Microbulbifer sp. GL-2: one gene and its partner. The protein of the gene in region 2 interacts with the protein of the main gene of each other region in a pairwise test. Links are inferred from orthologs where the notes say so. Each region holds a gene or a part of one and is shown on either strand. Other genes may lie near its edges.

Region 1 (14,697 bases), 1.2 Mb from region 2 along the record:
CAAGTGCCACTTCACCAGGCTTACTTTTCAGGGCGGGCAGCAGGAGATTGGTTAAATTTGCAGGTCTCGACAATTGAGGGCCAAAAATTGGCACAGGCCAGCCTCCTGACTAAGGCACAAGCATCCCGTTAATCTGAGATAATCGGGAACAGGCATTTAGTGATATTTATAACGATTTCAAAAACCATCATATGGTCCAGAATGGATTTATGGGCAATATCACCCTAGCAACAGGCAGAAAAACCCTGCAACCAATTAAATAAATATTTTTTATTATTCCTTGTTGCGCATATATTTCATAATCAACTCCGCTGTCTCCTCGACAGTATCTACTATATGGAACAAATCCAGGTCGCTGGCATCAATACAGTTGCGCTCAAGCACTGTGTTTACCAGCCAATCATAAAGCCCTGCCCAGTAACGTTTACCAACCAGCACAATTGGGAAACGCCGCACTTTTTGTGTTTGAACCAGTGTTAACGCCTCGAATAACTCATCCAGTGTTCCATATCCCCCAGGTAACCCTACAAAGCCTACAGCATGCTTAACGAACATAAATTTACGAACAAAGAAGTAACGAAAATTTAAACTGATATCCTGGTAAGGATTCGCAGCCTGCTCAAATGGCAGCTCTATGTTCAATCCAATTGAAGTGCCAGGTTGATCGAAAGCACCACGATTGCAAGCTTCCATCAGCCCCGGTCCTCCGCCGGTAATCACCGGGATACCCTCCGCAGCCAATAGCTCCCCCAGTTTTACCCCCTGTTGATACTCCGGGCTGCCCTCCTCAAATCTTGCCCCTCCAAAAACGGTCACTGCTCCACTGAGCGGGACCAAACGTTCTATCCCATCAACCAACTCAGACTGTATCCGCAGGACACGCCACGCCTCTGGCATTTTCACATCCAACATTATTTTTTTCCCTCTTTGTCAGATCTTTCAACGATCGCTTTCATTCCTTGTTTTCATAAACAATGTAGCAGCTTATGAAGAGGCAGGTGTTAGGATTGCGTGAACCAAAATTCTGTATATAATCCCAGCAACTGTATATAAATACAGAAAAGCTAGGTAAATCTATGACCAATCTCACCGCACGCCAGGCTCAGGTATTAGAGCTGATCAAAACCTATCTCGATGATACCGGCTACCCCCCTACCCGAGCAGAGATCGCCCAGGAGCTGGGTTTCCGCTCGCCCAATGCCGCTGAAGAGCACCTGAAAGCATTGGCGCGAAAAGGAGCCATTGAAATGGTTGCCGGCGCGTCGCGGGGCATACGTATTCCGGATCATCAATCGGGCTTACCCATTGTTGGACGCGTAGCTGCAGGCAACCCTATTCTTGCTGCTGAGCATATTGAAGACTATTGCGACCTCCCTCCCAGCTTTTTCCACCCCCCTGCAGACTACTTACTTCGGGTGCACGGAATGAGTATGCGCGATGCAGGAATTTTGGATGGTGACCTTCTGGCAGTACAGAAAACCGAACAAATCAGGAATGGCCAGATTGTCGTTGCGAGAATTGACGAAGAGGTAACAGTCAAGCGCTTCCGGCGCAAAGGTAATCAGGCAACTGTGCAACTGCTGCCAGAAAATGAAGACTTTGAAACTATCCAGGTGGACATGCGAGACAAAAACTTTGTAATAGAAGGTTTGGCAGTGGGCGTTATTCGCCAGACTCCATAAAGCTCCCACCCAGCCCCCAATACAACAACAGCGGCCTATTGGCCGCTGTTGGATCACACTTTGTTAACCCTTCGATCAGTGGATCGTATGATTAACCGGCATTGACTCATCCTCTTCCTCAAAGTAGCCAGGCTCCAAATCATCCAGATTTTGTACTGCCTCAATACCGGCTTCCAGCATTGCGCGCGCTACGGCAACTTTGTGTTTTCTCAGAAACTGAAGACTCTCGGCTGAGAAAGAAATACTCACCAGAGGGTCCTCCTTGTGACCAGCGCGGCGCAATGCCACATCGCCATTGGCCAACTCAATAATTTCAAAAGTTTCGGAGGACATTCTCTTTTCCTTCACCACACATCAGTTTGCGCCCAGTGTACCACAGGCTAACTGGAAGTATCAGAGGCCTACAAACGGTGAAATATGGCACCCCGGTACCAGTACCTGCAACTAGCACTCTTCTAAATTGGCACGCTGCCTACGCACCAACTCACTCAGGGAAGCATGCCATTGCAGAAGCACTTCATCAGAAATAGTTACCAGCTCAGAAGCAGCGAGATTGTGCAGAGGAATAAGGTTGGGGCTATTGTGCTTAACCTCAGTATTTGATGGTGCTGAGACAAGCTGGGTCCAGGCCTGTAGTAACTGACTGAGCCAGCTACAAGGCTCCTCACTCAGCTGCTGCAGCTCTTTCACCTCAATACTGGCCCTACCTTGACTCTCAAGACTATCGGCAATCACCTGAAGGGAATCCGACGCAAGACCCAGCTGCAGCTGGTGGGAAAGCTCAGCAAGGAAAGCCCTATAAGCTTTCCAGAGCTGTAAAACGGCCGCCTCTTCCAGTGCAACCCTTTGCAGAGGAGTTTCACTGGAAAACTGCAGTAACAACTGAGTTTTGCGTAGAGCCGAAACTACCTGGCCAGTATGAGGGTTACTCATTTATTTCTTTGCAGCCACTTTTTTGCCCACGGGCTTACGCTTTGCCGCGGTAGCCCTGGTGCTGGTTTCAACCTGCCAGCTGCCACTACGATAGAACGCTTTCCAGCCGGTAGCTTTGCCTTCCTCCTCGGACTGGACATATTGCTCCTGGGTCTTTCGGCTAAAGCGAATTACTGTATCTCTTCCTTGGTCATCCTCCACCGGCGCCGAGAACAGAAAGCTGTATTTGGGGTCGATCTCACTCTTGTGAGGGAGCAATTCCTTCACAAGAGGTGCACGGGTTTCGCGGTTTTTGGGGAACTGGCTAGCAGCCAGGAACAGGCCCGAGGCTCCATCGCGTAATATGTAGTGATCTTCCACTTTCAAACATGCCAATTCAGGCATTGGTACCGGGTCCATCTTCGGCGGGGCAGGCTGGCCGTTTTTTAAAAGCTTGCGAGTATTTTTGCAGGCTTCATTGGTACAGCCAAAGTACTTCCCAAAGCGACCAGACTTGAGCTGCATATCACTGCCGCACTTGTCACACTCAATAATCGGGCCGTCATAGCCCTTGATTTTGAAAGTGCCCTGCTCTACTTCATATCCACTGCAATCCGGATTGTTGCCACAGATATGAAGTTTGCGGTGTTCATCAACCAGATAGCTATCCATCGCCGTACCACATTTGGCACAGCGGCGCTTTTCACGCAGTAATCGGGATTCCGCCTCTTCGTCCTTGTCCGCATCGACCGCTTCATCGCCGGAAACCAAATTCATGGTATTGGTGCAGCGTTCCTTTGGCGGCAGCGCATAACCTGAGCAACCTAGGAACACGCCGGTGGAACCGGTGCGAATCTGCATATGGCGTCCACACTTGGAACACTCAATATCTGTATCCGTCGGGGTATTGCGACGCATGCCGGCGTCACTGGACTGCGCTTTTTCCAGGCGAGAGGAAAAGTCCTGGTAAAACTCATCGAGCAGCTGCTTCCAGCCTTTGTCACCATCGGCCACCGCGTCCAGGGATTCCTCCAGGTTTGCGGTAAAGCCATAGTCCATCAGATTCTTGAAGCTCTCGCTTAGGCGGTCGGTAACAATGTCACCCATTTTTTCCGCATAGAAGCGACGATTTTCCAGGCGCACATATCCGCGGTCCTGGATGGTAGAAATAATCGAGGCATAAGTGGAGGGGCGGCCAATACCGCGCTTTTCCAGCTCTTTAACCAGCGCCGCTTCACTAAAACGTGCTGGTGGCTTGGTGAAGTGCTGTTTTGGATCCAGCTTCTCCAAAGCCAGTTTATCTCCGACTTTTACGTCGGGCAGTAACAGGTCTTCATCTTTCTTGCCCGTTGGAGGCGCCACCTTGAGGAAACCATCAAAGCGGATTACTCGACCTCGAGCACGAAGTTCAAACTCACCGGCAGTCACAACAATTGAAGTGGAGGTGAACTGAGCCGGTGTCATTTGGCAGGCCACAAATTGCTGCCAGATTAGGTTGTAGAGTCGCTCTGCGTCCCTCTCTACTCCGGATAGCATATTCGGTGCAATACGCACATCCGAAGGGCGAATTGCTTCGTGAGCCTCCTGCGCACCCTCTTTACTGCTGTAGCTGTTTGGCGTTTCCGGCAAGTATTTATCGCCGTAATTTTCGCCAATATATTCACGCGCCGATTCCACCGCCTCTTTACTGAGGTTGGTGGAGTCGGTACGCATGTAAGTAATATGGCCCGCTTCATACAGACGCTGAGCTAGGGTCATGGTTTTTTTAACACTGAAGCCCAGGCGGTTACTGGCAGCTTGTTGCAGTGTCGAGGTTATAAAGGGAGCACCGGGTTTGGAGTTGGTCGGCTTGTCGTCGCGGCCACTGACAACAAAATCACAGGATTGCAACTTTTGGGTAGCACTGCTCGCATCCTCCTCATTGGTGGGGCGGAATGCCTCACCAGCCTGCTTTTTCACCTCAAGGCGTAACTTATTTGCTTTCTTCGTAGCCGTGTCAGCAAAGAGGGTCCAGTATTCTTCCGGAATAAACGCGCGGATTTCACGCTCTCGCTCTACAACCAAACGAACTGCTACAGACTGCACCCGTCCAGCCGAGAGCCCGCGAGCCACTTTCTCCCACAACAGAGGCGACACCATGTAACCAACGATGCGATCGAGGAAACGACGTGCTTGCTGAGCGTTAACCCGGTTGATATTCAGGCGTCCGGGATCCTTAAACGCTTCCTGGATCGCCGACTTGGTGATTTCGTTAAATACCACACGGCGATAGCGATCATCGTTTCCGCCAATCGCCTCCCGCAAGTGCCAGGCAATCGCCTCTCCCTCACGGTCCAAGTCCGTTGCGAGATAGATGTGATCGGCATTCTCCGCAAGCTTCTGCAGCTCACTGACTACCTTTTCCTTGCCCGGCAGAATCTCGTAGTGCGCCTGCCAACCGTGATCTGGATCAATACCCATGCGCTTGATGAGCTGTTCACGGTTTTTCTTGCGCTTGTAAACCTCTTTTGCCTCGGGAGATAACTTGCGGGTTTCAGCCGCACGCCGTGCACGCTCCTTTGCATCAACAGGTTGCTTGTTGCCACCACCAGTTGGCAAATCGCGAATATGACCGACACTGGACTTCACAACAAAGTCCTTGCCGAGATACTTATTGATCGTTTTCGCCTTGGCCGGTGATTCGACGATGACCAGTGATTTACCCATAAGCCCTTGATTTCATAAGAAAGTTTTACTGCTGTCCGAAGCCTTTCAGGCCCTTTCAGCGGACCTGTGCTGCGCGAATATATAAGCCTCACATCCTGCGCGGTCAAGCAAAGCTGACAATTTTCCGTACCAGGTCGCCATATTCCACCCCCAAAACCTGACTATTTAAGCGCCATTGCAAGCGGTTTCCTGCACCACTCAAGGCGGCTGAAGACCTAGTCCTCCGGGAGCTTTATTGGACTCACTTTACGTATAGCTTCCTCTATAAGGGGTGTATATTCCGCCAAAGTTGCCGAAAGCTGTTCAAAAGCTTTATCACCGCCATTTTCACTCCATTGCAACCCCAAACCGATATCAGTTGCGATAATCGCACAACAGCCAGAAGGAATTGCATCGAGTAACTGGAGCAAGTATTTCCATGCCGGTTTAGGGGCTGCGCGACCATTGCTCCAGTCCCAGCTCCCAGCAAAATTTAATTCATGCACCACTCGTTGACGCTGCAGGGTCCAGCCTATTTGCAGGCGTTTGCGATCACCCCAACGGTAGTAATAAACAGCAGCTGTGCCCTCACCCTGCACGGGGGGAAGCGCCTGGATTTGCACAGTAATTCCTCCGCGAGCAGCGCGGCTACGCAGGTCGGCCAAGCGGCTGTCGCGCTGGCTGGGCTTCAACCACATCACCGGTCCCAATACCAGTGCAATGGCAAAACCAATGATAATCACCGGCAGCCACTCGGACATAACAGCTCCTTACGAGTAGAAATAAATGACTATTGTGCGGTGCCTTGTGTGATCTATGTCAATCAGTTTTTTTTACGGTAGACTGAAAATGTCTGTCGACAGGTGCACCTACTGAGCACACACATGGGACAGGAGAATGAAATTATGGCGAAATACCATCAGATTTTGGTTGGACTAGATCTCTCTGAGGAATCCTCTCAAGTACTGGACAAGGCCGCCGCACTGGCCGGGGCCTTTGGAGCTGAGCTAAGTTTGGTCCATGCCATTGAGCCACTGACTTTCGCCTATGGCGGAGATATCCCGATGGACCTGTCCGAAGTTCAAGACCAGCTCCAGAGTCAGGCCAAGGAGCAGCTGCAGAAAGCGGCCCTTCCACTTAATATTCCCGCCGAAAGGCAGCATGTTATCCTGGGGCAACCCTCAACCGAAATTCACCGCCTGGCCAAAGACCTAGAAGCCGATCTAATCGTTATCGGCAGCCATGGTCGCCGCGGCCTCGCCCTGCTACTCGGCTCTACAGCCAACGGCGTTTTACACGGAGCCAAGTGCGATGTACTTGCGGTTCGCGTTCATATAGAGGATGAGTGAGCAGGAACCTGGTTAGGCCGGAATCTTATTAGAAAGGGCCGCACAAAGTACGGCGCCTTTCTTCCCCCTATTTGCCACCACCCTCAAGTTCAGACCAGCGCTCAAATACAGTCTCCAGTTGAGACTGCTTCTCTGTGAGCAAACTCAAGCGTTCCTGCATCAGGGATTGCTCTTGCTGATAAAAACTGGGATCAGCCACCTCTGCCTCTATGGCATTTATTTCCTCCTCAAGCTGCTCAATCAAGGCGGGAAGGCTGTCCAATTCCCTCTGCAACTTATAACTGAGCTTCTTTGCTTTGCCAGGAGCCTTTTCCCCACCAGCCGATTTTGGGGTCGGTTCGGACACCTTTGGGTTTTTACTTTCCACCTTGTTATCCGCCGCGAAACTTCCCCCCTGGCGGATAAAGTCACCGTAACCGCCAACGTATTCACGGATACGGCCATTACCTTCAAAAGCCAGGCAAGAATTCACCACATTGTCCAGGAAAGCACGATCATGGCTCACTAGCAGCACGGTGCCACTGAACTCCAGCAACAGTTTTTCCAGCAGCTCCAGGGTTTCCACATCCAGATCGTTGGTTGGCTCATCGAGCACCAGAATATTGGCGGGTTGACTGAATAACTTTGCCAGCAGGGCGCGGTTTCGCTCTCCACCACTGAGGGCGCCAACCTTTGTCCGCGCCTTAACGCCACTAAAGAGAAAGTCCGACAGGTACGACATGACGTGGCGGCTTTTACCACCGATGGTTACAGAATCCCGCCCCTCAGCAATGTTGTCCAAGACGGTAAGTTCGGGATTTAACTGGTCGCGTCGCTGATCAAAATAAGCTACCTGCTGCTTGGTTCCCAAGCGCACGTTACCGGTCTGTGACTGTAAATCCCCCAAGAGCACCCGAATCAGGGTGCTCTTACCGACACCGTTGGGGCCGATAAGACCGACCTTATCACCCCGCATCAAAGTAAAGGAGAAATCCCTGATCAGGGGCACCTCACCCTGGTAGGCAAAGGTAACGTCTGTTAACTCTGCCACCAGCTTGCCAGATACCTCCCCACTATCGAGTGACATCCGCGCAATTCCCTGCTGGCTTCTACGTGCCTCCCGCTGACGCCTGAGCGCCTGCAGAGCGCGAACACGCCCTTCGTTTCGAGTGCGGCGCGCCTTGATGCCCTGACGGATCCAGGTCTCTTCCTGGGCCAGCTTCTTATCAAACAGCGCTTCGTTGCGCGCCTCTTCTTCAAGAAGCTTTTCCTTTTCCTCTTGGTAACGCTCAAATTGGCAGCGAAATACACGAAGATAGCCACGATCCAGATCCCAAACTACGCTGGCAAGCCGCTGGGCCAAGGCCCGATCATGACTGACAAACAACAGGGCGCCACGGTAGCTGGCCAGGAATCCCTCAAGCCATTCAACCGCAGCAATATCCAGGTGATTGGTGGGCTCGTCGAGTATCAACAGGTCAGGCTCGATGACCAATGCACGGGCGAGAGCTGCGCGGCGCTGCCAACCGCCAGAAAGGTCGGCCACTCGCTCGTCGGCATTGAGCCCCAAACGATCCAGGACGCTGTCAACACGCGGCAACAGCTCCCAGCCGTGCTCGGCCTCTATACGTGCCTGTAGTTCGGCTGTGGGGTCGTCACGATAACCAGCCAGCACCGCACCAATTTCACCCAATCCCTTGGCGACATAGCTATAAACAGAATCTGTGCAGTCTGCCGGCAACTCCTGTTCGAGGGTCGCCATCACCAAGCCACTGGCGCGGACAATTTCACCACCATCTGGGTCTACCTGCCCCGCAATCAGACGCAACAGGCTAGACTTTCCCTCTCCATTGCGGCCCACTAGACAAATTCGATCACCGCGTTCAATTTTCGCACTGACATTGTCTGCAAGTACTTGGGTCCCGTAGCGAAGACTGACCCCATCCAATAGAAGCAACATAATTAGGCACTACAATTAACAGACCCGGAAAACAAATCCGCTGGTGAGATAAGCGAAACTGGTACTAGGGGTCCTGTGAAAAACCCGCTATTTTACGCATTTTTATCGTGCCGTCTCGCAAACTTGCGGGTGCACAAATTTTATCGGGGTAACTGTGATGACGGCTGACTCAAAGAGAATCGCCCTACGCTCCGCACTCCTGCTTATCTGGGCCTGCCTCAGCACCCCCATTAACGCCTCGGTACAAGGCGAGGAACAGGAACTCAAGCAGCGTCAGGAAGCCTTTGCCAATCAGCGCGAAAAGCTGCGCAGCGCACGGCTTGCCATCAAACATAACGATCAGAGCCAACTGCAAAAACTGAAGAGCGAGCTAAAAGATTATCCATTAGCCCCATATCTGGATTATTGGGCTATCAGCAGGAAATTGCGTCGCCTGCCCCTGGCGGAAGCCGACCGGTTCCTGGCCGAAAATAAAGATAGTGCCATCGGCGACTGGATGCGGATCAGGTTACTCAGGGAGCTGGGACAACAGCGCCAGTTCAATACTTTCCTGAACTATTATCAGCCCGAGAAACAAAATCGCGCCAGTCTCCGTTGTTATTACGCCGATGCCCTGAATCGTCATGGCGACAAAGAGGATGCGTACCAGCTTGTAAGTGAGCTTTGGCTAGTGGGACACTCCCAGGCGAAAGAGTGCGATCCGGTATTTGCCCGCTGGATACGCGACGGAGGCCTCACCCAGGGGATGGCCTGGAAGCGCCATCTGCTCGCTGTTAAAGAGGGCAACCTGGAGCTAGCCACCTATATCGCCAGGAAAATGGAGCCCCCATACAGCGGCAGGGCTGCTTTACTGCGAAATGTACACAAATCCCCCAAGCAACTGCTCAACCACTCTCGCTTTTTGGGCGCACCAGAACAAAACCGGGACATCATCCTGCATGGTCTACACCGGCTGGCTCGGGAAGATGCAGCGAAAGCCGAGCAGGCCTGGCAGCGCTATAGTGCCAGTCTTCTGTTCAGCAATGCCGAGCAGGAAAATATGCTGCGTCACCTGGCTCGCCAATTCGCGCGACAGGACGACATGCCGGGGCTTTTGCGTCTGACAAAGAATCATACTATCCATGACGGACACTCGATCGAATGGTTGGCTCGACAGTCCCTTCGCGAACTGGACTGGGAGCAGGTCGCATTCTGGATCGACCGCTTACCGCCAGAAAAGCAGCTGATCGATCGCTGGCTGTATTGGAAAGCACGTTCCCTGGATGAGCTTTACGGTAAGGCGCGATCCGAGTCTTCATCTGTTCTATATCGCAAAGCTGCTCAGGAACGCAGCTATTACGGTTTTCTCGCTGCCGATGCCCTGGGACAAAATTACAGTTTCGTTCACAGACCTGCCCCCATTACTCCCGTGCAAGTACAGCAAATGGCTAAGCGTCCAGGCCTGCAGCGCGCTCGAGAATTACAGGCCATTGGCGAACTCTTCCACGCACGCCGGGAGTGGAGCTATGCCACCAAGCCAATGAATCATGAGGAACTGCTTGCAGCCGGCAAGGTAGCCAGTGCCTGGGGCTGGTATCACAAGTCGATACAATCGGTACTTGCGGCCGATTACCTGGATGACCTGGAGCTGCGTTTCCCCTTGGCCTTTGCGGATATAGTGCGTGATGTCAGTGCACAGGTTGGACGCCAGAGCACACCACTTGAGCCCTCTATGATTTACGCAGTCGCGCGGCAGGAGAGCCACTTCAGCCACGATGCAAAATCCAATTCTGGAGCCTTGGGGTTAATGCAGCTACTTCCCTCCACCGCCCGTGCAACTGCTCGGCGCGCCGGGGTGCGCTACCGCCGCAGTTGGGACCTATTGAGCCCCAGTACAAATATTGCTTTGGGTAGTTTCTATCTAAGTACCCTACTCAACCGCTTCGACAATAATCGCTTCCTCGCCGCCGCGGCCTATAATGCGGGGCCGACCCGCGTAGCCAAGTGGTTAAAGGAAACCCGCAAGCGCCTGCCGTACGATGTGTGGATCGAAACAATCCCCTACAAGGAAACCCGAAATTACGTGCAAAACGTTCTCGCATATACGGTAATTTACGCCTACCGCAGCGGCACTAAGTTGCAGCTTCTGCGGGAGAATGAAGCCGGGAGCAAACTTTAATCAACTTAAACGCTGCGACAGCCACGCATCTAATTGAGCCTGACTAAATGGCCAGGCGCACACATCGCCTGGGTTACCAAGACCAACGACAGGGATAGTCAGGCGAAAACGCTCGAACAGGTCATCATTGTCGGCGATATCAACTTCCCGCAACTGCAAACCATATTGCTTGAGCAAGGGCCAAGCTTCCAGTTTGGCCTTTTCGCAAAGGGTACAGCCCAGAGTGGTGTAAAGAATCAATTCAGAAGGCCGGTTCATCAGCCCCCTCCCTGGGTATTCACCCAGTAATAACCTACTGCCCCAACCACCAAAAGCAGGACCAGGCCCAGTACTCTGGCATTTGATTTACTGTCGATTACGGCATCCGCCATGCTGTCCTGCAGTTCGCCATCCGGTGAAACGAAAGATGGCTGGGTAACATCCACACCGGCCGAACTGACTGAAGATAATCCGCCAGCCTTCATCAGCTCCATCTCCGGGAGCGCCGGCCGTACCGCGGTCCTATCGAGATCATCCGTGGGCCCTACCACTGAGAAACTGAGAGTGTCGAAGCGTAATTCATCGCCGCGCCGCACACGAGATTCAGTAACCCTTCGATTATTTACATAAGTACCATTTGCCGAGCCAAGGTCAATGACAAACAACAGTCCCTCGCGCACTTCCAGGCGTGCGTGACGCCGCGAGAGATGAGACAGTGAGAAAGTGATATCGCATTCATCGGAGCGCCCCACTACAGAAGTGTCTTTCAGCGGGAATACTTTTCCCGCAATTGCACGATGATTCGCCCTCAAAGCCCAGGCTACACCTTTTACCGAAGCGGCTTTAAGTTTGGTTACTTTGGGGTCAATAATTTTTAATGTGCGGGTACCAACTGTAATCTGGTCGTTGAGTTTTAGCCGACAAGCCGCCTCCACAGGCATGCCATTAACCAGAACCCTGGAGCCTCCAGAAGCATTTCCAAGGGTCAACTGTTCACCTTTCACAGCGATTTTGAGGTGCAATTTCGCCACAGAGTCATCAGCAATAGAAAGGTCGCAGCCTTGGTCACGCCCAACAGTTACGCCTGGTGAAACCAGCCAAACACCCTGGCCCGGGTCTTTTACATCACAAAGTTTAAACATTGATATCGCCCCTCAGCTCGAAGGAGGTTTAAAAGCAGGCACTATCGTAGCAAGAGGCATTTATAGGCTGCCTGTAAGCTGCTGTAATGTGCTTTTTATACAAGATTAAAGCAGTTTAACATGGGCAATATCCTTAGCGTGTGATTGGGTTTGCAGCTTACAATGGCTCAAAGGTCTAGTATTCAGCCATTACAATGATGGCCATTACCGCTGTCACAGGTGTGGTTATATAAAGTACACTTGCAGCGCCACAGGGAAGAGACGGAAAGTCACCAGGTTGGCCATCACCGTCAAATGAAATGAGAATACATTACAGGTAGTTGCACGCCAGTGAGTGAAGCCAAAGTACGCGAAGTATCGCGGCAAAGCGAAGTAGTTCATCATACACCAAGTACTACACGTAGTGCTGGCGGCACCCACCCTGGTTACCGGCGTGAACAGAATGAAGATGCCTATTGGGCAGATGAGCAAAAAGGCATTTGGGTTGTTGCCGATGGCCTGGGCGGCCATCATGCTGGAGAGCTTGCCAGCAAGACCGTCGTAGAGGAAATCGAACAATCCGCATCCACTGACCGCCATTACGAACGCGCCCTGCAGAAAGCTCACGCCTTGCTTTTGGGTGACGAGCACAACACCGCCAATATGGGCTCAACCGCTGTTGTCTTAGCCGAGGAAGGGGATTATTTTCACATCTATTGGGTTGGTGACAGTCGCGCCTACCTTTGGACACCGGGTGAGCAAAATGGAGAATTCAGCCAGTTAACCAGCGATCACTCCTATGTCCAGATGTTAATGGACTCGGGTGCTATCAATTCTGAGGAGGCTGCAAAGCACCCCAATCGGCATGTTATTACCCGATGTATCGGCGGTAGTACCAACCCCAAGTTAGAAGTTGACCGGGTTTCCTATCGTTGGTCTGCCGGACAGAAACTATTACTTTGTAGCGATGGCCTCAGCTCAGAGGTGGCAAATGAGAAAATTTCACGGATCATCGCGGAGAACACCGATAATCTTCGCATAGTAGATCTTCTTATCAGCGCGGCCCTTGATGCCGGCGGCAAAGACAATATAACCGTTTTAGTTGTAGACGCACCCCTCCAAGCTCCCGCTTTCAAAGCAAACCACAACTCCCCCCCTGAAAATTCTGAAAACGGCCCAACTGCAGAACCCGGGGAGAAAGCCTGGAGAATTTTCTCACTCTTACTGGTCGCCACTGGGGCTATCGCAGCCCTGGCATTCGTGCTTCTCAGGCTGCTTTGACAGATCAGCAGCCCGCGATGGAAGTCATCAACAACGGCAACTCGTCGCTGCAAATCCCCGGTTATCGTATCGTCAAAAAGATAAACCAGGGCGGCATGTCCACCGTGTACCTGGCTATCCAGCGTAGTGTGGGTCGCCAGGTCGCCCTGAAAGTTATGTCTCCAGTTTTGAACGCCGACCCGATTTTTAGTGAACGCTTCCAACGAGAAGCCAATATTGTCGGCCAGCTGTCCCACCCCAATATAGTTGGCATTCATGACATCGGCCGCTACCGAAGTCTCAATTATATCGCCATGGATTATATGCCCGGCGGATCTGTATCTGAGAGACTTGAAAAAGGCCCTCTGGAACCGCTTGAAGCCTTAAATGTGGTACGGCAAATCGCCATGGCATTAGACCACTCACACAGTAAAGGCTATATACACCGGGACCTCAAACCAGAAAATATCCTGTTCCGGGAAGATGGGTCCGCAGTATTGAGTGACTTCGGAGTAGCCCGGGCCATAGCACGCACAACCCGCATGACCAACAGTGGCATGGTAGTGGGAACGCCTTATTACATGAGCCCAGAACAAGCTCGAGGAGCCGCTATAGACGGCCGTGCAGACTTATATAGTCTCGGCATAGTATTTTACGAGATGTTAACCGGTGCAGTGCCCTTCCAAGCTGAAGAAGCCGTGGCCATTGCCATTAAGCACCTTACGGACCCCATTCCCAAACTGCCTGCACGCCATGCGCTATACCAATCGCTAACTGATCGCTTCCTGGCTAAAGATCCTGACAAACGATTCCAGCGCGGATTAGATGTAGCAGATGCCGCAGATCAACTGGTTGCAACACTAGCAGGCAAGCCCAATCATCATATCAGCCAACTGAACAATACCTCCCTTGGGGTTTCCAGTCTGGCCCGCGCCTTACTCCTCACCTTGTTCAGCAGTATGGGTGAACGACTAACAAGCATTTTGAAAATGGGCAAGAAAAGTCCAGAAAAAATAGCCCAAACTCGTACAGGGCAAGACACCTTAGTACGATTGCGTCAGCTGCTCAGTGAACCGAGCAAGCATAAGCGCTCCTGGCTTATTAGCGCTACCACCACTGCCTCTCTGCTGTTTTGCTGGGGGCTCTTCAGCTTGATCAGCACCAAAGCCCATTGGCAAACCGGACTGCCATTGTTGGATAATGTCAGCAGCTTTACTGCTGAATCCCTCCTCGGTGTGGACGCCTCTGAAAACCACAATACAAAAGATGGAAATTGGGGAGTTACCAAATCCACAGAAGACCAACTGCTACATACAGTCGGCGCCAGCAAAAATTTCTTGGCTGATACTTTCACCCCAGAGCGAGCATCGCGTGAAGAGCCACCAGGACAAAAGAGCCCCACGATCATTTTGCCAAAGGGGGCTCACAAAGAAATAAAGCTCTCTGAGCAAACTGATAACACACTTACTGGCGCACTCCAAAGTAAGCAACAGGTACCCCCTGAGTCTTACTCCCTCAGCGTAAACGCAACCCCCAGGGATGCCCGCGTTCGAATTATGAATATTGTTCCGCGCTATCAGCCGGGTATTCTGCTGGAGCCGGGAAAATACGA
Region 2 (16,294 bases):
TGTTAGTGGGGATGGCTGGAATTGCAACTATCTATCCAGATGACATTTTCACAGAAATATTTGGCATTACACAAATAGGATGGTTTATCTGGATTGGTGTTTCCTTTTTGCGGGGTGAAAGTAGCAGTCAGTCCTGGGAGGCTACAAATTCAATATACAGGGCTACTGAATAGCTTGATAGCGCCTATTAACAGTTAAAGTGAGTAGGTGAATTCTCCTATAGGGAGTGTATGCAATCGATATCTCTTTCTGCTTCCGCAATTAATGTCGATTTAAGCGTTGGTTTGTAACCCTTATCTTAGGCTTTGGCTTCATCGAGGTTGGTTGACAGTTGATGTGGGTGTTTTTTCGTTTTTGCGCCAAAAAATGAAAAATGCGTCTATTCTTTCAATGGGCCAGGCACTCTTTGATCGGGTGCCCTGGTTAGCGTTTCCGCTGTCATAGGACTGGTTTAGAGACTGGGTTCATGAAATGCCTGGTGTTGCTGAGTCTGGGCTGTGAATTGCTGGTCTCAGCTTGCCAGCTCCTGGGAAGCGAGCGGATTGCACATTACCTGCAGTTGATTCACAGGGTTACACCCCTGGATACCTTGGAGATCTTATTGTGAAAAGCAAGCAGTACATCCTTCCTTTGGTAATTGCCAGTCTTGCTGCTTCTGCTGCCCTTGCGGATTCCCATCCCAAGAAGCCAGCTAAGGACTGGACCTGTGCAGACTTCCTGGCCATAGATGATGAAATCAAGCCTAAAGCGGTTTACTGGGCTGCAGCATATTCAAAGCGAGGTAAGGAAGAAGGGGATATGTTGGACATTGAAGGCACCGAGAAGGTGACACCAATGATTATCACCGCCTGCACCAATGCGCCTAAAGAGTCTTTCTGGGCCAAGTTTAAGGATGAGTGGCATAAAATGGGACGTCACCATGGCAAAGATAAGGCGAAACAGATGATGAATATGCAAGGTGGCGACAATAAAAGCGGCACCAATGGCAACAGTAATATGCAGAAACAAAAGCAGAAGCAGTAACAGTAACTGCATTTCTATAGGCGATGCCCGGCTTTGGCCGGGCTTCGTCTATTCTGGTCTTGAAGCTTGCCTGTGGCGGACGATAAGCTATTGGTGAGTTTCAGGCCGGCTTGAGCCTAAGCTGCTATCGTTGCCGGGTAATCAGGTAGTCAAAAGGAGTTGTACTATGGGAAAGGCTGTTAGGGAAGGTGTAAAGCGCGGGCGGAACATCAACCGTCAGGCTAGGCTGTTTTGGGGTGGGGTGCTGTTGGCGGGCCTGTTCCTGGCGCTATTTATGCATTCGGCTAAAGCACTTACTCTGTAAGGCATTCCTGTAGCTCTCACGGGGTGTTGGGAGATGGCGCCCCCGGGTGGACTCGAACCACCAGTCCGGACTTAGGAGGTCCGTGGTTTATCCTGTTAACCGACGGGGGCATGCACTTTGGTCGAGCTGTATGGCTGACTGTGGTGTGGAGGGCGGCCATTCTATCCGGTATGGCGACAAATGTCATGCCATCCTGCTTTGTAAATTTTTCCTTTCCCAACTGCATTCCATGTCGGCCAGAGGCATTTAGCTTGTCACTCTAGGTAACAGGAAAGCTATCTAGTTACCACTTTACTCGCTGTTTCTAGTTTGGCCTTTTTCCGAAATTTTTTCATAAATTTAAGGGGCTGGCCTATTAGATTCCTATTGGGAAAGTTCTATTTGGCGGATGCTTTTGCGCTTGCCAGGCTCAATTCTGATTGAAGTCAATTTGTCATTGTTCAGGTGTAAATTTCTGCTTGACCACGGTTGTTTTACATCGCTAATCTGCGGATGCACCTTGAGTGCAATAAGGAAATTTCTGCTTTCGCGGATCAAGATTATGGAGTTTCGTATGAGCGGTAACGTTAACGAAAAGTACATGGATTTTGACAATGTGGACATTCCACAAATTGCAACTGAAGTACTACGGCAGGCTACCTCGCAGCCGCCGCGCGATGCGCGCAGGATGGTGGAGGATAAACTGGAGGAGATACGCTTGAGGCGAGAGTTAATGGATTATGAATTTGAAAATTAGAACTATAAATAGTTGATAGCTTTAAGGGGTGTACGGGGTATTTGATAATGCTCCGTGCAACCTGACTGGAAAATTACCTGCCTGGTTTCCTTTCTTTAGATAGTTTTCTCGAAAAGTGTTTTCAGGGGCAGCTGTAACAAGAGCTGGTTGGTGAGCAAGTATATTGATGCTTATTCCAGCTGGAAGGGCATTTTAATTTCCTTCACTAAAAGACAGAAGTGTTTATGCCTTTGAGAATGGGGCTTAATTTTATCTTTAAGCGTGAAGATAAAAATTTCATTGTTGATCGCAGTGGACAGAAAGCGGCTCTGGGGCCGCTTTCCGGAAGGCCAGCTACATCTGGCCAGCTGTGCCTTCGGCATCTTTTCCTTGTCTACCACCAAACCAACCAAGCAGTTGCTTTAGCTTGTGGGACAATTTGCCGCGCTTGGCTTTCCTCTCCATGTCGGCAGCACTCACCAACCAAGCTACCTGGATAACCAATCGTTGGCCTTCGAAAGGCAAGTGGCCGTGGAAAGAGTTTTCCGCGCGCTTAAAGGCTGCAAGGGTCCCGTAAACAGGTGAGACTTCAGGGGCAACGGTATCTTCAAAATCGTCGATGCGCTTCAGAAAGCGCAGGCAGCCATTCCCATCTACAGTCCACTCAGGGTTGAGGTAGAGTAGGGCAGTGGCGATTTTTGATTTACCGTCGGTATGTATCCTGCCGTGGCGCTTCTTCAAAGTACGGCTGATGGAGACATAAGTCGGGTATTGGGAGAGCTTTTCAATACCCAGGTTTTCACCGATAGTATCGGCAAATTTCGGGTCGGTAAATTGGGTAATCAAAGAGTTAATGGAAGCCCCGCACTCATCCTTTTCATGGGGTAAGTAGCCAGCACCCTTAAGATGAGGGAAGTCCTCAATGAATGAGGACATCATTTCCTCGTTCAAAACTTTCCGGGCTACAAAGAATGGGAAGGGCTGGCGGTTAATCAGGATATCTTCGCCGGTCAGAGAGCTGGCATTGAGCCAGCGGCTGGCTTCAGCAGCAGGGCTAGTCATTATCGTGCATCCTTACAAACGGGGCTGGTTTGGCCACCGAATCACATCGAAGTTTCTTATGATGTCGACCGCAGAGTTTCAGCCCTTATCCGTCCGGGCATACGGCACTTGGTACCGCCTCACGACAGTGTGAAAATATCAGAGGTAGGCACCGGGGCCAATACCAGCGTACAAATATCTGTCCAATTTCAGGCTTGGCCTTGCTTGAAATCAACAGCCTGTGAGATAGGTTGTGTTGAATACCATGCAATTGGTGCAAGTGCCGGTATAATGCCGATCAGATTTTCGTCAGAGTGGTTTTATCTAAGCAATGTCTGTGACTCCCAAGTCCCCAGCTGTATTGCAAGTGCGCGACCTCGCCTGTGAAAGGGATGGCCGGCGTTTGTTTGAGGGCCTTGATTTCTCACTCCCTGGAGGGGCTGCAATTCAGGTGAAAGGCAGTAACGGCGCGGGCAAAACTACGCTGCTGCGCACCTTGATTGGCAGTGCCAGTGAATTCAGTGGTGAGATACTCTGGTGTGGTAATCCATTCCCAACGGCATTGCGTAGCATGCGCGAGTCCCTGCTATATATCGGCCATCGTGGTGGTATACGGGCGGGGCTGACACCCCTGGAGAACCTCACCTGGTATGGTGCGGATCATGAGTCAGCCCTGCTGGCTTTGGACAGAGTAGACCTGTTCGGTTTTGAACATAGCCTGTGCCACAGCCTGTCTGCCGGCCAGAATCGTCGCGTGGCTTTGGCGCGTATGTTCTTGCCGCAGGCGCCGTGCCTGTGGATTCTCGATGAGCCCTTAACAGCATTGGATATTGCCGGGGTGGCGGCGCTGGAAAAACAGATGTCCGCACATATCGAAAAAGGTGGTTCCATCCTGCTGACCTCTCACCAGCCCTTGGCTTTGGCAGGGCTTGATTTCGTTGACCTTTCTGACTTTTTGGTCGAGGAATCTTTTGCCGATATGGGGGGAGCGCATGTCTTCAACTGATGTCCAATCCCCGGTGAGTGGTGCCCGTATAAGCCCTGGCTTTATTGCTCTTTTCAGGATTGAAATGCTATTGGCCCTGCGCAAGCGGGCAGATATTGCCAATCCCCTGCTGTTTTTTGTCACAGTGCTTGCGCTTCTGCCCCTGGGGGTAGGACCGGAGCCCGAATTATTGGCGAAGATGGCCCCCGGCATGATCTGGGTGATGGCCCTGCTCGCTACCATGCTCTCCCAGGAAAGTTTGTTCCGCGGAGACTTTGAGGATGGGACTCTGGAGCAGCTAACCCTGCTGCCACAGCCGCTGTATTTCGCCGTGTTGGCGAAGTCCTTGGCGCACTGGATAGCCACCGGTTTGCCCCTGGCACTTTTGTCGCCTTTGTTGGCTCTGATGCTGAACCTCCCCGCTGAGGGGTATTTTTGCCTGTTTATTTCGCTGTTCCTGGGGACGGCGAGCCTTAGTTTGATTGGTGCAATTGGTGCGGCGCTTACAGTGGCTCTGCGTCGCCCCGGTTTACTGCTGGCGCTAATTGTTATGCCCTTGTATGTGCCCGTGCTAATCTTCGGCACCGGCGCGGTACAGGCGGCTATTGATGGCTATGCCTACAGCGCACAGTTGGCGATTTTGGCGGCCCTACTGGCTGCTGCTGCGGCTCTGGCCCCGCTCGCTGCTGCTGGGGCAATACGTATCAGCCTGGATAATTGATTCGGAGGTCTTCTTGGCTTGGCAATGGTTTCACCGTTTAGGTTCGCCGCGTTGGTTTTACCAGAAGACCAGTGCATGGCTTCCCTGGTTGGCACTGGCTAGTGTTGTACTGTTGGCAGTGGGTACTGTGTGGGGGCTCGGGTTTGCTCCGGAAGATGCCAAGCAGGGCAATAGCTACCGCATTATTTTTATTCATGTCCCAGCTGCCTTCCTGGCCCTGGCCGGTTATTACATCATGGCGATCAGTGGGGCTATTGGCCTTATCTGGAAGATGAAACTCTCCTTTGCTGTGATGCGGGCCGCAGCGCCTATCGGCGCGGTGCTAACTTTTATCTCCCTTTTTACCGGTGCCGTATGGGGTAAGCCCACCTGGGGTACTTACTGGGTGTGGGATGCACGTATCACCTCGATGTTGATTCTGCTGTTCCTGTATATCGGCGTAATGGCACTGTCCCAGGCAGTCAGCCGCGAGCAAGTGGCTGACAAAGCCTGTGCGCTGCTTGCGTTGGTCGGCACAGTCAATATCCCGATTATCTACAAGTCGGTGGATTGGTGGTTTACCCTGCATCAGCCCGCCACTATCCGCCTGACAGAGTCCAGCAGCATTGACCCAAGCATGTTCTATCCGCTGCTGACAATGATTATCGGCTTCTACTGTATGTATGCCTGGATCTTGCTGACCCACACCCGCACCCTGCTGCTACGTCGTGAGATACGCACTAATTGGGTACAGCAGGAACTGGCAGGGGGAAAATAATATGCAGTTTCAATTTACCAGTTTTGCAGATTTTATGGCGATGGATGGGCACGGCATCTATGTGTGGGTTTCCTACGCCATCACTTTTTCCGCGCTTGCCGCTATGGCTCTTTACCCTCTGCTTACCCGTCGTCGCCTGCAGCGGGAGTTGCAGTACCAGCAGCGTATTGCGAAGCGCCGTCGTAGGATGAAAGAGGAACGGCAAGTTGTGGAGGAGACGGCATAGGCAGTGCCGCCTCGCAGTTTTAGATTTAGTTGTTTGTCCGGTCGAAACCGCAACCCAGCTAACAAGATCAAAACTTAAATTTATGGAGTTCAACTAAGACAATGCATCCTGTACGCAAGCAACGCCTGATCCTGGTACTTGTCCTGGTCACCTTGTCTAGTGTCGCAGTGGGTTTTGTAACCTATGCGATGCGTGAAAATATGGATTATTTCTATGCGCCAAGCGCTTTTGCGGCCGGGGAAGTACCCTTTGAGAAGCGTATTCGCGCGGGTGGCTGTGTGGTACCGGGTAGTGTGCAGCGCTCTGATGATAGCCTGGATGTGCAGTTTGTTATTACCGATGGTGAAGCTGAGTTGTCGGTTGTATTCGACAAGATCCTGCCGGACCTGTTTGCCGAAGGTGAGGCTGCGGTTATTACCGGGCAGCTGATGCAGAACGGTACTATGCGTGCAGACCAGGTGCTGGCCAAGCACGATGAAAATTATACTCCGCCAGAAGTTGCGGAAAGTATGGTTTCCCACAAGGGCTGCACTGATGGAGCGAAAATATGACTCCTGAGTTAGGCCATTTTGCACTGGTTGCAGGCCTGCTGCTTTCCATTGCCCTGGCGGCCTTGCCCATAGCCGGCAGTTACACCTCTCGCCCCCTGTGGATGGACGCGGGACGTCCTTTGGCATTGGGGGTATTTGCATTTGTATTGATCGCCTTTGCCTGCCTGACCGTTGCCTTTGTACAGAGCGATTTCACGGTTAATTACGTTGCCAAGAACTCCAATAGCATCCTGCCTGTTTACTATAAAGTAACCGCAGTTTGGGGTGGCCATGAAGGCTCTATACTTTTATGGCTCCTGATTCAGGCTGGTTGGGCGGCAGCAGTTGCGATGTTTGGCCGCCAGTTGCCGCCAGAGTTGTCCGCTCGGGTGCTGTCTGTGATGGGCATGATATTGATCGGCTTCTTCCTGTTTATTCTGCTTACCTCCAACCCGTTTGACCGCACCCTGCCATTCCCACCAATGGAGGGCTCAGATCTGAATCCGCTGTTGCAGGATCCCGGTATGATCTTCCACCCACCTCTATTGTATATGGGGTATGTGGGATTCTCGGTTGCCTTTGCCTTTGCTATCGCGGCCTTGCTCGGAGGGCAGCTGGATGCAGTGTGGGCTCGCTGGGCCAGACCCTGGACAGCAGTGGCCTGGGCATTCCTTACTTTGGGTATTGCCCTTGGAAGCTGGTGGGCCTACTACGAACTTGGCTGGGGAGGCTGGTGGTTCTGGGACCCAGTGGAGAATGCGTCCCTGATGCCGTGGTTAGTGGGTACAGCTCTACTGCATTCCCTGGCTGTGACAGAGAAACGTGGCCTGTTCAAGAGCTGGACCATTTTATTGGCGATATTCGCCTTCAGCCTGAGCCTGCTGGGTACTTTCCTGGTGCGTTCCGGTGTTATTACTTCAGTTCACGCCTTCGCGACCGACCCGCTGCGCGGCAGTTTTATTCTGGGATTCCTGGCGTTGGTTGTCGGTCTCTCTTTATTGTTGTTTGCCCTGCGTGCTCCTTCTGTCAGCGCACGCAGCGTATTTTCCTTCCGTTCCCTGGAGACCTTCCTGCTCGGCAATAACATTTTGCTGATCCTGATTATGGGGATGGTACTGACCGGTACTCTATATCCCTTAGTGGCGGACGCCTTGAACCTGGGCAAGATCAGTGTGGGAGCGCCTTTCTTCAACTTGTTCTTTGTTCCCTTAATGGTGGCCTTGTGCTTACTGCTGGGTATGGGAGTACATGCAAACTGGAAAGACAGCCGTTGGGACAAACTGTTGAGCACATGGCGTTTGCCTTTCCTGGCAGCGTTGGTAATCGCCCTGGTCTGGCCATTGGCGTTTGATCATTATCATTGGGGCGCAGTGTTTGGGATTTTTGTCGGCGCCTGGGTATTTTGTGCAAGCCTCGCCGACATCGTGTCCAAGACCCGCAATGCAAAATCTTTTGTTGCCGGCTTAGGGCGTCAGCGCGCCAGTTATTACGGTATGCACCTCGCTCATATCGGCTTGGCTGTAGCGGTACTCGGGGTTGTATTGACCACGGTATACAGTGTGGAAGAGGACCTGCGTATGGGGGCCGGCGACAGCTACCAAATGGCTGGTTACGATTTCCGGTTTGACGGCGTGCGCTTGGCCCAGGGCCCCAATTACCGTGCCTTTGAGGGAGTACTGCACGTCCGTAAAAACGGTGAGCCTGTAGCCGAATTGCACCCGCAAAAGCGCAATTATTTTTCTGGTGGCAACACTATGACGGAAGCGGCTATCGATACCGGCCTGTTTCGCGATATTTACGTAGCATTGGGTGAACCGATGGATCGCAGTAATCCCAGTGGAGATTGGGCTGTGCGCCTGCAATATAAGGCATTCGTTGTGTGGATTTGGCTCGGTGCCATGCTGATGTCTATTGGCGGTGGTATTGCAGTTGCGGATAAGCGCTACCGTAAGGCCAAAGCGGCTCGCCAGGTGCCGATTTCAAGCAATGTAGCTACTGCGTAGTTTTTGGGATAGGTGCTATGTCCAGATTGAAACTGTTCTTGCCGCTGATTATTTTTATTGCGTTGGCCACGCTCTTTTGGCGTGGCCTGTACCTGAACCCACAGGAAATGCCCTCGGCACTGCTGAATAAGCCGGTGCCAGACTTTTCCCTTGAGAAGGTTGCTGATAACAGCCAGCTGGTGCAAAAAGGCGACCTGCCCAAGGGGCCTCATCTGCTCAACGTTTGGGCAACCTGGTGTGTAGCTTGCCGAGTGGAACACCCCTACCTGAATGCCTTGGCGGAACAGGGCGTCCCTATCATCGGGATCAATATGAAGGATGAGGATGATGCTGCGATCAAGTGGTTGGATAAATTCCACAATCCTTATCTCTATAGTCTCGCCGATAGGGAAGGGCGCCTGGCCCTCGACTTGGGTGTTTTCGGTGCTCCGGAAACTTTCCTGGTAGATGCCGAGGGCACAATCCGCTGTAAGCATGTGGGGGTGGTGGATAATAAAGTGTGGCAAACCAAGCTGCAGCCACTTTACGAAAGGCTGAAGAGCCAGCGTTGGGATGAATTTGCCGGTGACTTATCAGATTCCCTCATTTCCCGTTGTCAGTGAGACTGAAGAAAAGAAAAGCCGCTTTATCTGTTGGTTAGGGCCAATTGAAGATAAGGCGGATTTTCAAGGCCAGCTCGGCCTGATTCGCAGTAAATACCCCGATGCTAGCCACCATTGCACGGCAGTTGTTATCGGTAACCCTGACAACCCGGAAGTGATGCAGGCAGATGACGATGGTGAGCCTGGTGGCAGTGCGGGCCGCCCGATGCTGGAGCTGTTACTCAAACAGGGTATCGGCAATGTGGGGGCAATAGTGTCCCGATATTTTGGTGGTACCAAGCTAGGGGTAGGCGGTTTGATGCGGGCCTATCGCGGCTCTGTGGGCATGGCTCTGCAGAAAGTGAATCTCGAAACCTATGTACCGCTGGAGAATGTTTCTGTCGGCTGTGATTTTGCCCAGGAATCCCGCCTGCGCTTTCTGGTTGGGCGGCATCAGGGCAATTGTGGAGTCGCGGAATATGCGACTAAAGTAATTGTTCCTATCTCCCTACCGAGAAATGAATGGCGGTCTCTGCGAATTCAGCTTAAGGCTGAAAGCTTTGACATACTGGACTAATTAAATAACCCCATTGCTCTTCAACTGTTTAATATCTGCTGCAGAATATCCTAGCTCGGAGAGAATGTTGTAGTTGTCCTGACCCATTTCTGGAGCCTGTTTAAATTCCGGTAACTCATTGTCACAGTGAATCGGCGGTTTGAGAATTTTAATTTCCTCGCCATTTTTCCTGTATATAGACTGAATCCTCCCGTTTTCTGTGACAAAAGGGTTTGTTAATGCCTGCTCAACGTCATAAATGGGGGCGGATGGTACACGTCCGGAAAACACCTCAAGCCATTCATCAGTAGTCTTTCCGGCGAGAGCTATGTCCAGAATTTCAGTGAGTTGATCGCGGTTTTTCAGGCGCGACTTAAAGGTTAAAAATCTGGGGTCAGTTATCAATTCGCAACGTCCAATAATCTTACATAACTCCGTCCAAAATTTTTCCTTATTGCACATGAGGTAAATCCAGTCATCCTTGGTCCTATATAATTGACAGGGAGTTAAAGAGAAGTGAGCGGAACGAGGTGGTCGCTGCTGGTTGTGCCCGGCATTTAATTGCCACATTGCTACATAGTTCAGGTTATACAGTGCATTATCAAATAAACTGACATCGATATCCCTCCCTTTACCTGTCTTCCTGGCATTGAGAATGCCTGATACCAGCCCGAGAGCCATGGCCACTCCGGTCGATAGGTCTACCAGCGACAAACCACAGCGGGCAGGGGGGCCGCTTGGCTCTCCGGTCAACTTGAAGTAACCGGCTTCTGCCTGCATCGGGTAATCGTAACCTGGCCAGGTTGCCCTCTCTCCACTTCTGCCAAAGGCAGTAAGATGTGCGCAGACAATTGCCGGGTTGACTTGCTCCAGAGCTGGGTAAGTTATTCCCAATTTTTCTGGTACATCACCACGCAGGTTATCAGTCAGGCCGTCAGCGGTTTCAACAAGCTTATGAAGAATTTTCTGTCCTTCTTCTGTCGTGAGATTAAGGGACAGACTGCGTTTATTGTGGTTAAGCCCCTGAAAGAAGAGGCTGTGATTATCGGATTCCTCGCCTTGCAGGAAATATGGGCCGACACTGCGGGATACATCTCCACCATGGGAAACATCTTCAATTTTTATGACTTCAGCGCCTAAGTTGGCGAGGAATAAAGTTCCAAATGGTCCTGCGCCGTATTGCTCGACAGCAATCACTCGTACGCCAGATAGAGGGAGCATAAAATAAACTACCAGTCACTGTATTCTATTATCACCAATCTTAGGACAGATAAAGATAGTGGGTGTTATTGGAAAGCAGCTTGTTTGTAGATTTTTAAGGTTCATTCACCTCCCCCCTTAATGCTATGCCAATTGTTTTTTGGGGTCGGATTTCAAACTTTTTATAGGTATCTGATTTCAGGTTATAAATGGCTGCTAATATGCTTGGGTGAATTAATTGTGCGTGTGTGTTGCAAAAGAAATAGCCAAATAACTAATAAAGTGCCTCTGGCAGGTTGGTGGTGGAGATAATGGAGAGCGAGAAAGCTAATATTTTTCGCAGTATTTTATTTTTACCCGCTACGCGTTCAGACAGGTACGAGAAAGCCTTGGGCAGTGGGGCTGATGTCGCATGTGTGGACTTGGAGGATTCTGTGGCGCCAGATCAGAAAGATGTGGCGCGTGAAATAGTTACCGATTTTTTTAAAATGCCTGTTACCACTCCTCTACAGCGCGCATTGCGTATTAATCAACTGGCCTGTAAACAGGGCCTGGAGGACATGCTGTTGGTATTGGCTTTGGAGCAGTTGCCGGATATCGTTCTAATCCCGAAGGTGGAATCACCAGAGGAGATTGCTTGGTTTAATGAGGTGACAGCCTCCATTGATCGGCCTGTCAGTTTAATCCCCTTGATTGAAACCGCTAAAGGATTACAAAACGCCATCGACATTGCCAGGGCGCCAAATGTGCGGGCAATCGGTTTTGGTACAGCTGATTACGCGGCTGATGTAGGGGCGGATATGAGTTGGGAATCATTGATATACGCAAGGGGGCGTATCCTGCAAGCAGCTGGCTATGCCGATATTGCCGCGGTGGATGGACCCTGGTTACAGCTGGATGATGACAAAGGCCTACTTAAAGATACCCGTCGGGCGGCAGCAATGGGATTTAGTGGAAAAATTGCCTTGCACCCTCGGCAGCTGAAGTGGATCCACAAAGGGTTTGTTCCTTCGGAAGAAGCTCTTAACCGAGCGCGAAGGATTGTGGATGCGTATAGAGCCAATAAGGATGGGGTATTGGTGGTAGATGGCAGGATGGTGGATATGCCCGTAGTAGAGAGAGCGCAAAGACTGATTGAATTGGCAGGCAGACGTTAGATTGGAAAGGTCCCTTAAAGGAATTTAAAATAAGGAGTATTAATGTCCCGCTTCTGTTTTAGTGCCTATATCCAAGTTGGTGATAACCGTTATAGGGAGCGCTATGGCCTAAATTTTGAGGACTTTAAACCCGGACAAGTATTTCATCACCGGCCTGGGGTTACTATCAGTCAGCAGGATAATGTTGAAGAATGTATCAATACCTATAACCAGGCAATGATTCATTTCGATAACCATTACGCCGCACAAACAGAGTTTAAAAAGCCGCTAATAGATACCACTTTGATAGTACAACGCCTGATGGGAATGACCTGGAAAACGTACAACCGCAGGAAAAGTATTTTGCAGTGGGGATGTATTGACATGTTGTTGCCGGTCTATGGCGGAGATACTTTGTATGCAGAAAGTGAGGTGCTATCGGTCGATAGTGATTTTAGAGACTCTGAATCTGGAATGATCGAAGTGGCTGTTCGGAGTAATAACCAGCGGGGAGAGCAGACCTGCGAGATGCGCTGTAGTATGTCGATTTACAAACGAGATCGACTTCCTTTTTCAGTCAATAATTACTGACCTCTCAACTTGGGTGCAGATTGAGAAAGATCGTGAAGGAATCATTTCATTTTCTTAGGGAAGATAAACCGGGCGTCTACATCGAAACCTATGGTGTTGATTTTGAGGATTTTGAAGTAGGCCAGATATTTGAGCACCGACCAGGGCACACTTTTACTGAGGCCGCTAGTTTGAACTATGTAAATCACGGGTTTGATCTTAGCCCTGGTTGTGCAGACCTGCACTTTTCAAGAAAAGTTTATGGGGAAAGGATAAAAGTTGTAGAAACCTTTGTGCTCAGTGCTATGGCAATGACCACTAAAACCTTTGGCAAGGTGGTGGCAAATTTGAGCATGACAGACTGTAAAGTTAAACCTGTTTATGTTGGAGAAACGCTGTATTTCGAATCTGAAATTTTGGGGAAGCGTGAATCAAAATCCCGCCCTGACCAGGGATTGCTACACGTCAGCTCCCGAGCGAAAAACCAGCAGGGAGACTTGGTCTGTTCATTCGAGAGAAAATTATTGGTGTATCGTCGAGGCCTCGGGCCTTATTCCGCAGCGGGATATTGAGTAAGTTCTACCAGTTACTCTTTAGTTTTTTGGAGAGTATCCGACTAGTGTAAAAAATCCATCCCGATGAGGGTGGTAGGAGCCATGTAATACTTGTCCTCGCTTGGCTTCAGGGCAGAGAGTTCGTGTCAAAGATAATGAGATACTTTGACTTTCAGGAATAACTTCAATAATTTCTGCGTCGAGGAAGTCAAAATATTGGTTAACAATAGGGTGTAGAGCTTTAAATAGGCTTTCCTTGATAGAAAAAGCGATAGTTAACCAGTGGCTCATCTCTTTGTCTAACCGCGAAAGCCTCTGTGCCTCGCTATCAGTTACTATATTTCTTTGTATTTCAATGGCCGTTGGAGAGGGTATTGGCAATTCATAGTCGATACCGAGTAGCTCTAAGTTTTTGCTCAGAGCGCATAAGGCTCGATTACCTGAATGGGTAATGGCACCCTTGATGCCTTCTGGCCACTGAGGGCTACGTTGAGTACCAATGGGGACCTGAAAATTGCTACAACCTATTTGACGTAGGGCCTGTTGTGCAGAGTATCTCCCTGCGAGAAACTCCGCTTTGCGCTTAGTAACTGCCTTCTGTATATCTTCCGGAAAGTGAATCCCTAGAGAGCAAAACAGCGAGTCGTGATAATGCTCTGGAAAATATTGGTATTCACGAATTATTCCAGGGAGACCCGGGATAACAATGGGTTGATCTGCTGAAATAAACTTAGAGTCACAGCCGATACTAGGTGGAATGTCTGTTGCCATTAGAGTGAAGCTTTTATCGTAGAAAATTAACTAAATAGTTCTTTCAAATTTTGAGTAAACTGGATAGTGAATGTGTTAGTGCTCGAAATTAAATGCCAGGTCGGTACTGCATTGGTTTTATCAGTAAGCTAATTATGCACTTGAAAAATAAATCCGAATGGAAATTCTATCCCGTTACCCTGAGTAAGTGCAATCCTGATTTACAATTTGCACTTATTGTTCGAAACAACAATTCTATGGGTGCTAGCGTTTCTCGGCAACCAAGCATTGAAAGTCATTGCGTTTAAGCAATCTGTTTTCTAGCTCCTGTTCGGTGACCATGAAGTTGGGGAGATAACCTTCAAATTCTGCTAGATCACGTATTAACTTTAGGGGTTGGAAACTATCGCTGGGTGCTGCTTTGCGAATTTGCATATTTTCTATTTCTATGAATATAGTTTTAGTGGCTGCATATTGAAAAGAACACTTTCATATGCCCATAAGAATCCAGCAGCAGCCCCATTAAATTTAATTGGTGCTCGCCGTTACACATTTTTCAAGGGCAAAGCCTTCATCAATCCACCCGGTAATACCACCAATCATTTTCTTCACTGGGCGGCCAAGCTTGGCCAGCCTGATAGCCGCCTTTTCTGTGGCGTTACAGTGTGGTCCTGCACAATAGATGACAAAGAGGGTATCTGCGGCATAATTGAGCAGTTTTTCCTCAGTGATACGCTGGTAGGGCAGAGACTCTGCCTCCTGAATATGTCCTTTCTGATAGGCGTTCTCACCCCTTACATCCAGTAATACAAAATCCTTACGATCATTGGTTATGGAATGGTGGACATCCCAGCAGTCGGTTTCATAAGCCATCAGATCCTCAAAGTGCTGCAGGGCCTTTTCACTGCTGGCGGCAGGTACACGGCTAACTATTGAACTCATGGTTGCTCCTACACGTTTCTGTTTGTATTGAGTCGTGACTAGTTTGCTATTTTGGTAATTGATTTACGATTGGCTTAAAGGCCATTTAGCGTTAACTTTACGCCAAATCCATTAATAGAGAATGTTGGGTCTATGAGGCGGGTTGAGAGCAAAAAGGGAGGGTCAGGCAGCGTGGCTATCCTTGCACATCGTGAGGTAGCGATGTTCGAACTCGGGTGTGCTGCGGAGTTGTTCTGTCTTCCCCGACCGGAACTCGGGGAGTTTTATAGAGGAGAGGTGGTGACCTTTTCTGAAGCTGCCCCAGCTGCAGTAGGCGGTCTTTCCCTCAATTGTAAGAAGGTGAATAGCCTGCTGGACTATGAACTATTGGTGATTCCCTGTTGGTCGACTATCGCTCAACCAAAGGATGATTATTTAAGCTCTGTGTATAAGGCAGTCGAGGAGTTCGCCGCAACTGGGCGGCAAATACTGACATTTTGCTCGGGAGCCTTCCTGCCGGCGGAAATCGGCTTACTCAATGGCCGGCAGGCCACTACCCACTGGCGTTATGCGGGAATGTTTAAGCAGCGGTTTAGGGCAGTGGAGTATGTGGGGGATGTACTTTATGTATGGCAGGGGGCGCTTGCCTGTTCTGCTGGCAGCTCCGCTGCGATTGATCTGAGCATAGAGTTTCTGCGGCGACGCCATGGTTTTGAGTTGGCCAACTCTGTGGCCAGACGTCTTGTAATGGCGCCCCACAGGCAGGGCGGGCAGGCTCAGTTTGTGGAGGCCCCGGTTTCAAAGCGTCCAGATCATTTTGCCAGTGCCTTGGATTGGGCGCTGGCCAACCTGCAGCACCCAATCATAATTGATGATTTGGCCGATCGAGCTCATCTCTCCCGCCGTAGCTTTGATCGTAAGTTCCGCCAGTCTATGGGCGTTGCACCAAAGGAATGGCTGATCCAGCAGCGCTTGCGAGCGGCACAGAAAGCTCTGGAGTCTGGTAAGGAATCTGTTGATAGGGTTGCACACCTGGCTGGTTTTGAGAGTGCCGTCACCTTGCGCCACCATTTCCGCAGAGCCTTTGGTATTTCCCCAAGCCAATATCAACAGCAATTTGGCACACGGGCCCCGCATATGGAGCTTGAGGGGGGAGGGAGCCAGGCTACCGCTATAGATTATTAATTGGTGGCCGCCAACTCGAGTTCTGCTTGTTACAACCGCGGCCCTGAACAGGTTATGATTCGCCCTTTATCGCCTGAATTTAGTACGGATAACGAAGGAATTATGACCAAGCAGCGCGTATTGACCGGTATTACGACCACCGGTACACCTCATCTGGGTAACTATGTTGGCGCAATCCGCCCAGCTATTACCGCGAGCCAGGATGAAAATAACCAGTCTTTCTATTTCCTCGCCGATTACCATGCGCTCATCAAGTGCCAGGACCCAGAGCAGGTGCATCAATCTACTCTGGAGATTGCCGCGACCTGGCTGGCTTTGGGCCTGAATACCGAAAATGTGGTGTTCTACCGTCAGTCAGATATCCATGAAATTCCTGAGTTGACCTGGCTGCTTACCTGCATGACCGGGAAAGGCTTGATGAACCGGGCCCACGCATACAAAGCTGCGGTGGATGCCAACCGCGCGGATGGTGAAGACTCTGATTTTGGTGTCACCATGGGCCTTTACAGCTACCCCATCCTGATGGCTGCCGATAT

Evidence for each region.
Region 1: the proteins of GL2_RS14175 (region 2) and topA interact in binary tests that used the Escherichia coli proteins (3 or more experiments, as listed by UniProt). The link is inferred for Microbulbifer sp. GL-2 from one-to-one orthologs.

Annotation. Positions count from the first base shown.
Region 1 is NZ_AP019807.1:4,464,581-4,479,277, forward strand. Bases 2,416-5,631 are described here. They hold topA (type I DNA topoisomerase), read right to left. Parts: upstream 5,301-5,631; coding sequence 2,616-5,300; downstream 2,416-2,615. Other genes in these bases: GL2_RS19330 (DUF6586 family protein), read right to left, coding at 2,416-2,615; GL2_RS19340 (hypothetical protein), read right to left, coding at 5,516-5,631. Outside these bases: GL2_RS19310 (class I adenylate-forming enzyme family protein), read right to left, coding at 1-94; GL2_RS19315 (TIGR00730 family Rossman fold protein), read right to left, coding at 274-912; transcriptional repressor LexA, read left to right, coding at 1,077-1,682; GL2_RS19325 (hypothetical protein), read right to left, coding at 1,758-2,015; more of GL2_RS19330, read right to left, coding at 2,127-2,415; more of GL2_RS19340, read right to left, coding at 5,632-6,040; GL2_RS19345 (universal stress protein), read left to right, coding at 6,185-6,628; GL2_RS19350 (ATP-binding cassette domain-containing protein), read right to left, coding at 6,696-8,567; GL2_RS19355 (transglycosylase SLT domain-containing protein), read left to right, coding at 8,725-10,725; GL2_RS19360 (glutaredoxin family protein), read right to left, coding at 10,726-10,983; GL2_RS19365 (FHA domain-containing protein), read right to left, coding at 10,983-11,846; GL2_RS19370 (PP2C family serine/threonine-protein phosphatase), read left to right, coding at 12,177-13,106; GL2_RS19375 (bifunctional serine/threonine-protein kinase/formylglycine-generating enzyme family protein), read left to right, coding at 13,124-14,697. UniProt on the Escherichia coli protein: Releases the supercoiling and torsional tension of DNA, which is introduced during the DNA replication and transcription, by transiently cleaving and rejoining one strand of the DNA duplex.
Region 2 is NZ_AP019807.1:3,225,890-3,242,183, forward strand. The notes cover bases 7,709-10,660. They hold GL2_RS14175 (YigZ family protein), read left to right. Parts: upstream 7,709-8,857; coding sequence 8,858-9,463; downstream 9,464-10,660. Other genes in these bases: GL2_RS14165 (heme lyase CcmF/NrfE family subunit), read left to right, coding at 7,709-8,305; GL2_RS14170 (DsbE family thiol:disulfide interchange protein), read left to right, coding at 8,323-8,907; GL2_RS14180 (CaiB/BaiF CoA-transferase family protein), read right to left, coding at 9,464-10,660. In the rest of the region: GL2_RS14115 (hypothetical protein), read left to right, coding at 1-173; acid-activated periplasmic chaperone HdeA, read left to right, coding at 604-1,023; GL2_RS21530 (hypothetical protein), read left to right, coding at 1,190-1,327; GL2_RS14130 (PA3496 family putative envelope integrity protein), read left to right, coding at 1,881-2,063; GL2_RS14135 (2OG-Fe(II) oxygenase), read right to left, coding at 2,397-3,104; cytochrome c biogenesis heme-transporting ATPase CcmA, read left to right, coding at 3,415-4,089; heme exporter protein CcmB, read left to right, coding at 4,076-4,789; GL2_RS14150 (heme ABC transporter permease), read left to right, coding at 4,803-5,546; heme exporter protein CcmD, read left to right, coding at 5,548-5,772; cytochrome c maturation protein CcmE, read left to right, coding at 5,874-6,323; more of GL2_RS14165, read left to right, coding at 6,320-7,708; more of GL2_RS14180, read right to left, coding at 10,661-10,663; GL2_RS14185 (CoA ester lyase), read left to right, coding at 10,954-11,799; GL2_RS14190 (MaoC family dehydratase), read left to right, coding at 11,842-12,369; GL2_RS14195 (MaoC family dehydratase), read left to right, coding at 12,402-12,920; GL2_RS14200 (4'-phosphopantetheinyl transferase), read right to left, coding at 12,942-13,673; and 4 more genes.